Regions from separate parts of the Kitasatospora sp. NPDC059327 genome, predicted to be linked through region 2. Evidence: riboswitches for the same ligand, from Rfam matches in the RefSeq annotation. Region 2 holds a riboswitch; the other holds the start of a gene.
The links. Region 2 has a riboswitch for ZMP and ZTP ahead of ACFXHB_RS14640 (bifunctional 5,10-methylenetetrahydrofolate dehydrogenase/5,10-methenyltetrahydrofolate cyclohydrolase). Riboswitches for the same ligand answer to the same signal wherever they lie in the genome.

Region 1 (3,570 bases), on a different contig from region 2:
TGCACGAAATCCCTTTCCCGAAGTGACCGGACGGAGGCCCGCAGGGAAAGCGCGAGCGGAATCCAGCCGAACGCGGAGAACACCAGGATCAGGACCAGGAACTGCATCCACTCCGGTTCCGCGGTGCCGGGATCGACCAGCCGGGACTGGATGACGGGGCTGAGCGCGAGCAGCAGGAGCAGCGTCGGAAAGGCCAGTAGGACATGGGAGAGGAAGCCGAAGAGCCGGTCCGTGACCCCGCCCAGGTAGCCGACCGCGACGCCGACCAGCACCCCGAGCGTGGTGGTGACGGCGGCCGCGGCGAAGGCGATCAGCAGGGAGGTGCGGATGCCGTACAGGAGTTGGGTGAGCACGTCGCGGCCGAGGCCGGGCTCCAGGCCGAACCAGAAGTCGCCCGAGATCCCGCCGTTCGGCGCCATCGGCAGCCCGCCGTCGCTGAGCAGGCCGGGCAGGTTCTGGCCGTAGTGCTCGACCGGGTTCCTGCCGTACAGGGCGGCGATCAGCGGAGCGGCGAGCGCGAGCAGCAGGAAGAGCAGGACGACCACGAGGGCGGCGGTGCCGACCCGGTCGCGGCAGATCCGGCGGAGCAGGCCCTGCGGGGCGGGCGCGGCGGCGGGCGTCCCGTCCGCGGACACCTCGGCGTCGGCCCCGGGGGGCTCGGTGACTGTCTCTACCGCTGGCATGAGAGGCGTACTCCCCGAATTCTCCGCCGCCCCGTGGGTGAGGGTGCGCTGGTGTGCATTTCCGGCCCGGCCCGCGGGGGTTTCCCGGTGACCTGACGAACGCCATCAGATCGGACCTCGGCGGACTTCCGCAAATCATTCCCGGCGGAGTTCGGGTGCCATGTTTCGTGGAATGTGACGGCTTCATTCCGCTGCAATACTGCCGTTGCAGGAGAACGGGCATATCATGACAAAAGCTTCAGTCCGTCCCGCATTCTGAGATCTCCGCCACACCCGTGGGCACATTGGTACGATCCCGGTGAGCCGCGACTGGCGCGCACGGATGGAATCGACCATCGGGAAGCGGCTCCGTGCACCCGCACGCCAAGTTGCCGAGCGCCTGGGCCGTCCGTACTCGTCCGTCCGTCACGAGGAGACCGCCTTGGCCACCCCTGCCACGCCCACCGGCCCCGCCGCCCCGCACGACGCCGCGCCGCACACCGCCGCGCCGCACACCGCCGCGAGCGGCACCGCCAACACCGCCTTCCGCAGCGCGCTCGACGTCGTCCGCGAGGTGGAGCCCCGGATCGCCGCCGCCATCGGCCAGGAGATCGAGGACCAGCGCGCCTCGCTCAAGCTCATCGCCAGCGAGAACTACGCCTCCCCGGCCGTCCTGCTCGCGATGGGCAACTGGCTCAGCGACAAGTACGCCGAGGGCACCGCGGGCCGCCGCTTCTACGCCGGCTGCCGCAACGTCGACACCGTCGAGACGATCGCCGCCGAGCACGCCCGCGCGCTCTTCGGCGCCGACCACGCCTACGTCCAGCCGCACTCCGGCATCGACGCCAACCTGACCGCCTTCTGGGCCGTCCTCTCCCAGCGCGTCGAGAGCCCCGCCCTGAAGCGCGCCGAGGTCCGCAACGTCAACGACCTCACCGAGCAGGACTGGGCCGAGCTGCGCCGCGAGCTCGGGAACCAGCGGATGCTCGGCATGTCCCTCGACACCGGCGGCCACCTCACCCACGGCTTCCGGCCGAACATCTCCGGCAAGATGTTCGAGCAGCGCAGCTACGGCACCGACCCGGTCACCGGCCTGATCGACTACGACGCGCTGCGCGCCACCGCCCGCGAGTTCCGCCCGCTGATCCTGGTGGCCGGCTACTCCGCGTACCCGCGGCTGGTCAACTTCCGCCTGATGCGCGAGATCGCGGACGAGGTCGGCGCGACCCTGATGGTCGACATGGCGCACTTCGCCGGCCTGGTCGCGGGCAAGGTCCTCACCGGCGACCACGACCCGGTCCCGCACGCCCACATCGTCACCACCACCACCCACAAGTCGCTGCGCGGCCCGCGCGGTGGCATGGTGCTCTGCACCGCCGAGCTGGCCGAGCACGTCGACCGGGGCTGCCCGCTGGTGCTCGGCGGTCCGCTCTCGCACGTGATGGCCGCCAAGGCGGTCGCCTTCGCCGAGGCCCGTCGTCCCGAGTTCCGGACGTACGCCCGGCGCGTGGTGGACAACGCGCAGGCCCTCGCCGAGGGTCTGCTGCGCCGCGGCGGCACGCTGGTCACCGGCGGCACCGACAACCACCTGGTGCTCGCGGACGTCTCCGGCTACGGCCTGACCGGCCGTCAGGCCGAGGCGGCGCTGCTGGACTCGGGCATCGTCACCAACCGCAACTCCGTCCCGCGCGACCCGAACGGCGCCTGGTACACCTCCGGTGTCCGGCTCGGCACTCCCGCGCTGACCACCCGGGGCCTGGGCACCGGCGAGATGGACGAGATCGCCGCCCTGATCGACACCGTCCTGCGCGGGACCACCCCCGTCGCCACCTCGGCCGGCGCCCCCTCCAAGGCCCAGTACACCCTGGACGACACCCTCCGCGAGGGGGTCGTCAAGCGCGCCGCCGACCTGCTCGCGGGCTTCCCCCTCTACCCGGGCGTCGACCTGGTCCGACCGGCCTGACCCCCGCGCGGCCGACCCCCAAGGGGGACCGGTACCGCCGGTCCCCCTCGGGGGTCACCGCCGCCTCAGTACTGCAGCGACTTGTGCTGCAGGAACTCCTCCAGGCCGTGCCGGCCGAGCTCACGGCCGAGGCCCGAGTTCTTGTAGCCGCCGAAGGGGGCCAGCGGGTTGAAGCGGCCGCCGTTGAGGTCGACCTGGCCGGTGTCGAGGCGGCGGGCGAAGGCGGCCGCGGTGGCCGTGTCCGCCGCCCAGACGCCGCCGGCCAGACCGTACTCGGTGCCGTTGGCCAGTTCCGCGGCGTGCTCCTCGTCCCGGTAGGCCAGGACGGCCAGGACCGGTCCGAAGACCTCCTCCTGGGCCACCGTCATGTCGTTGGTGACGTCGGCGAGGATGGTCGGCAGCACGTAGAAGCCGGTCTCCAGGCCCGCCGGGGCGTCCGCGCCGCCGACGACCAGGCGGGCGCCCTCGGCGAGCGCGCCGGTGATGTAGCCGCGCACCCGCTCGCGCTGCCGGGCACTGACCACCGGGCCGATCCGGGTCCGCGGATCGGCCGGGTCGCCGGGCACGTACTTGGCGGCCGCCTTCGCGGCCAGCGCCACCGCCTCCTCGTACTGGTCCTGGTGCACCAGCAGTCTGGTCCAGGCACTGCACGTCTGGCCGGAGTTGGCGAAGACGTTGGCGATGTTGACGTTGACCGCGCGGGCCAGGTCGGCGCCGGGCAGCACCACGTTGGCCGACTTGCCGCCCAACTCCAGTGCCACCCGCTTGATGCCCCGCCCGGCGGTCTCGGCGACGGTCCGGCCGACGGCGGTGGAGCCGGTGAACGAGACCACGTCCACCTCCGGGTGCCCGACCAGCGCCGTACCGGCCGCCGCACCGGTGCCGGTCACCAGGTTGAACACGCCGGCGGGGAAGCCCGCCTCGTCGACCAGCCGCGCGAACAGC
Region 2 (3,570 bases):
CCCGACACGTTCGACGTGGTGCTCCTCCAGGGTGAGGCCGCCTGGTTCCCGGACCAGGACGTGCCCGGCGACGCGGCGGCGGCGTTCAGCGCCACGTTCGGGTGGGACCCGCGTACGGAGGAGGATTCGTACCTGTACATTCGCGTGACGCCGAAGACCGTGCGCGCCTGGCGCGGCGAACCGGAGCTGCGCGGCAGGGTGATCATGCGCGACGGCACGTGGGTGGAGTAGCAGCCGTCCTGCGACACGGCACGTCCTCGGCGCACACATCCCCGGGCTCTCGACGAGGAGCGCACCGGCCCGACGGAGCCGGCCGCGATCCGGTGGCGGACCGAGCCGTACGTCGGGCAGGCTCGTGCGCATGGTCTCAGTGATACAGAACGTGGCGATCGACTGTGCGGATGCCCATGCACTGGCTCGCTTCTGGAGCGAGGTGCTCGGTCACCCCCTGCACGCGGAGGACAAGCCCGGTGATCCGGAGACCGAGGTGATGCTGCCGGAGGGCCCGCTGCTGCACTTCAACCAGGTGCCGGAACCGAAGACGATCAAGAACAGGCTCCACCTGTGCCTGCGTCCGACGACCACGCGCGAGGAGGAGGTCGAGCGGCTGCTGGCCCTCGGCGCCACCCTCGTCGACGACCGCCGGGAACCCGACGGTGCCGGCTGGGCCGTCCTCGCGGACCCGGAGGGCAATGAGTTCTGCGTGCTCCGCAGTGCGGCCGACCGCGCGGCGATGTCGTCCTGACGCCGACGGATCCGCTCGCGACGCCACCTCCGGAGCGGGCCCCGGCCGTCCTGACCCCGGAAGGACCCGGCGGCCCGAGCGGCGGACCGCGCGCCGGGCCGCCGGCTCCTCCCGGGTCAGGACCGGCTGAGCTGACGTGCTGCCGCGTCGACGGTCTGCGCGAGGAGGACGGCGATGGTCATCGGACCGACACCACCGGGGACGGGAGTGATCAGGCTCGCCCGGTGCCGGGCGGTCTCGAAGTCGACGTCCCCGACGTTGCCCGGGTTGTAGCCCGCGTCGATCACCACGGCGCCGGGCTTGATGTCCGCCCCGTCGATGAAGCGCGGCCGGCCGACCGCGGCGACCAGGACGTCCGCCTCACGCACGATCGAGGGCAGCTCGACGGTGCGGGAGTGACAGTAGGTCACCGTGGCGTCCCGCCCGAGGAGGAGCATGCCGACGGGCTTGCCCAGGATGGGGCTGCGTCCCACCACGACGGCGTGCTTCCCCGTGAGGTCGACGTCGTACTCGTCCAACAGGCGCATGATCCCCCCGGGCGTGCAGGAGACGAAGCCGGGCAGCCCGAACCCCATCGACGCGAAGGAGTGCGTGGTGACCCCGTCGACGTCCTTCTCGGGAGCGATCGCCTCGAACGCGGCGCGCTCGTCGATGTGCGCTCCCACCGGGTGCTGGAGCAGGATGCCGTGCACGTCCGGGTCCTCGGACAGCGCGGTGACGGCCTCCACCAGGCCGCCGGTGCTCACCGAAGCCGGCAGGGCCACGTGTCGCGAGCGGATGCCGGCCTTCGCGCAACGGGCCTGCTTCATCCGGACATAGGTGACCGAGGCCGGGTCCTCTCCCACCAGCACAGTCGCCAGACAGGGGGACACCCCGGTGCGCAGACGGATGTCCTCGGCCAGTGCGGCGCTGGTCCCGGTCATTCGGCGGGCGAGATCCGTACCGGCCATCAGCCGCGCCTGCCGCGTCTCCATCATGTGCCACTCCTGAGCTCCACGGTGAGGTGCCCAGGCGCACGGCATCGACGATGCGTCAGGCCGCTCCCCGGTGGTACTCCACCTCAGCGCCAGTCACGGCCCGAGCCCACGATACCCGCGACCACCGGTCGGTTGGTCCCGTCCGCCGGAACTCGATCAGCCAGGTGTCACCCTTGGTGATCCGCGGCCGTAGCGCCTCCTGACGCGTCGCGGCGCCGCGACGTGCACAGGTTCCGGGTGCCGGCTCCGCGCGGTGCCCAGGGCGCTGCGGTGGAGCGCGGCCGCGGTTCGCGCGTCACCGGCGTGGCGGTGGGTCGGCCGGCGACCCCGTCGCCGCAGACTCCCCTGCCACCCTCCCCAAGGGCGACAATCGTGGCATAACGGTACAGACGCACCGGCCAGAACGTATCGTGCCAAGGACGGCCGCGGGCGATCGCCGACCGGTGGGAGGCCACGCCGTCCACCGGCGGGAAGGCCCCGAGGCACCCGCCCCGGAGGCACCCGGCCCCGAGTCACCCGGGCGCCGCCGCAGGAGACAACACCGGACAAGGGGGCACCACGGGTGGTCGATCCGCAACTGACACCCGAGGTCTTCGACCGGGCGATCGTGGCGATCGCCCTGACCGCGGGCCGGGAACACCGCCTGGTCTACCGCAACGACGCCTTCCGTGAGCTCTTCGGACCGCGCTCGATCGGCGTTCCCGTCCGGGAACTGTTCGCCGAACCCGGCGTGGAGCGGTTCTTCGAAACGCTCGACCTCGTCCTGGCCGACGGCACCGCCCGCCAGGTCACCACCCCCCGCACGGTGGAACGGCCCGGGGACGACAGCGACGACCATCGGCACTTCGTCTACAGCTGCTCACCCATCTCCTCCCGCTTCGGCCCCGGCATCCTGATCGCCGCGATCGACACCACCACCGAGGTGCACGCCGCCCAACAGGCCGAACAGCTCTCCAGCGACCGCCTGCGCACCCTGGAGCGGTACGAGGCGCTGATCTCCGCCGTCTCCCAGCTGGTCTGGATCGTCCGCGCCGACGGCTCCATGGCCGAACTCGTGCCCGGGTGGCAGCGGCTCACCGGGCAGCCCTGGCGGGAGACCATGGACGAGGCGTGGTTCGAGCTCATCCACCCCCGGGACCGCGCCGGGCTGGCCGAGAAGTGGACGAAGGCGGCGACCGGCGAGCCGTCCATGTTCGAACACGACTTCCGGGTGCGCACCGCCTCCGGGGACTACCGGCACGTCGCCGCGCGCGCGGTGCCGATCGTCCGCGAGGGCCGGCCGGTGGAGTGGGTCGGGGCCACCTCCGACATCGAGGACCGCTGGCGCAACCGGCTGCGCGAACGCCTGCTCGCCGGGGCGCTCGCGGTGACCGAGACCGCCCGGCCCGACGACGCCTTCGCCGCCGTCGCGGACCTCGTCGTCCCGGAGCTCACCGACGCCTGCACGGTGTTCCTGCTCTCCACCCGCGAACACACCACCCGGCCCGACGAGATCCTCGGCACCCGGATCGCCTCCACCGCCCGGCCGGGCCTGCCACCGCTGCCCGCCCTGCGCCAGCAGAGCTACCGGCTCGGGCCCGCCGCCCTGCGGGTCGTCGCCCGCCAGGCCCCGGCCCTGCTCACCTTCCCGGTCGGCGACATCCCGCCCGGCGTCGTCCCCCGCGAATCGGCCCAGTGGCTGACCCGGGCCCGCGCCACCAGCCTCACCCTGCTGCCCATCGTGATCGACGGCACCACCGTCGCCCTCGCCGCGGCCGCCGGCTGCGAGGACACCCCGCCCCCCGGCCGGACCGACATCGACCTGCTCCAGGAAGTCCTCCAGCGCGCCCAGGCGACACTGCGCCAAAC

Region 1: linked by a shared signal. The riboswitch ahead of ACFXHB_RS25365 (glycine hydroxymethyltransferase) and the one ahead of ACFXHB_RS14640 (bifunctional 5,10-methylenetetrahydrofolate dehydrogenase/5,10-methenyltetrahydrofolate cyclohydrolase) in region 2 are both predicted to bind ZMP and ZTP.

The regions. Positions count from the first base shown of each region.
Region 1 is NZ_JBHYYB010000045.1:18,328-21,897, forward strand. Features, by position in the region: gene ACFXHB_RS25360 (ABC transporter permease) at 1-683, opposite strand, end outside; ZMP/ZTP riboswitch at 979-1,075, shown strand; gene ACFXHB_RS25365 (glycine hydroxymethyltransferase) at 1,105-2,625, shown strand; gene ACFXHB_RS25370 (aldehyde dehydrogenase family protein) at 2,691-3,570, opposite strand, start outside.
Region 2 is NZ_JBHYYB010000019.1:99,854-103,423, reverse strand. Features, by position in the region: gene ACFXHB_RS14650 (pyridoxamine 5'-phosphate oxidase family protein) at 1-231, shown strand, start outside; gene ACFXHB_RS14645 (VOC family protein) at 362-745, shown strand; gene ACFXHB_RS14640 (bifunctional 5,10-methylenetetrahydrofolate dehydrogenase/5,10-methenyltetrahydrofolate cyclohydrolase) at 862-1,722, opposite strand; ZMP/ZTP riboswitch at 1,744-1,829, opposite strand; gene ACFXHB_RS14635 (SpoIIE family protein phosphatase) at 2,285-3,570, shown strand, end outside.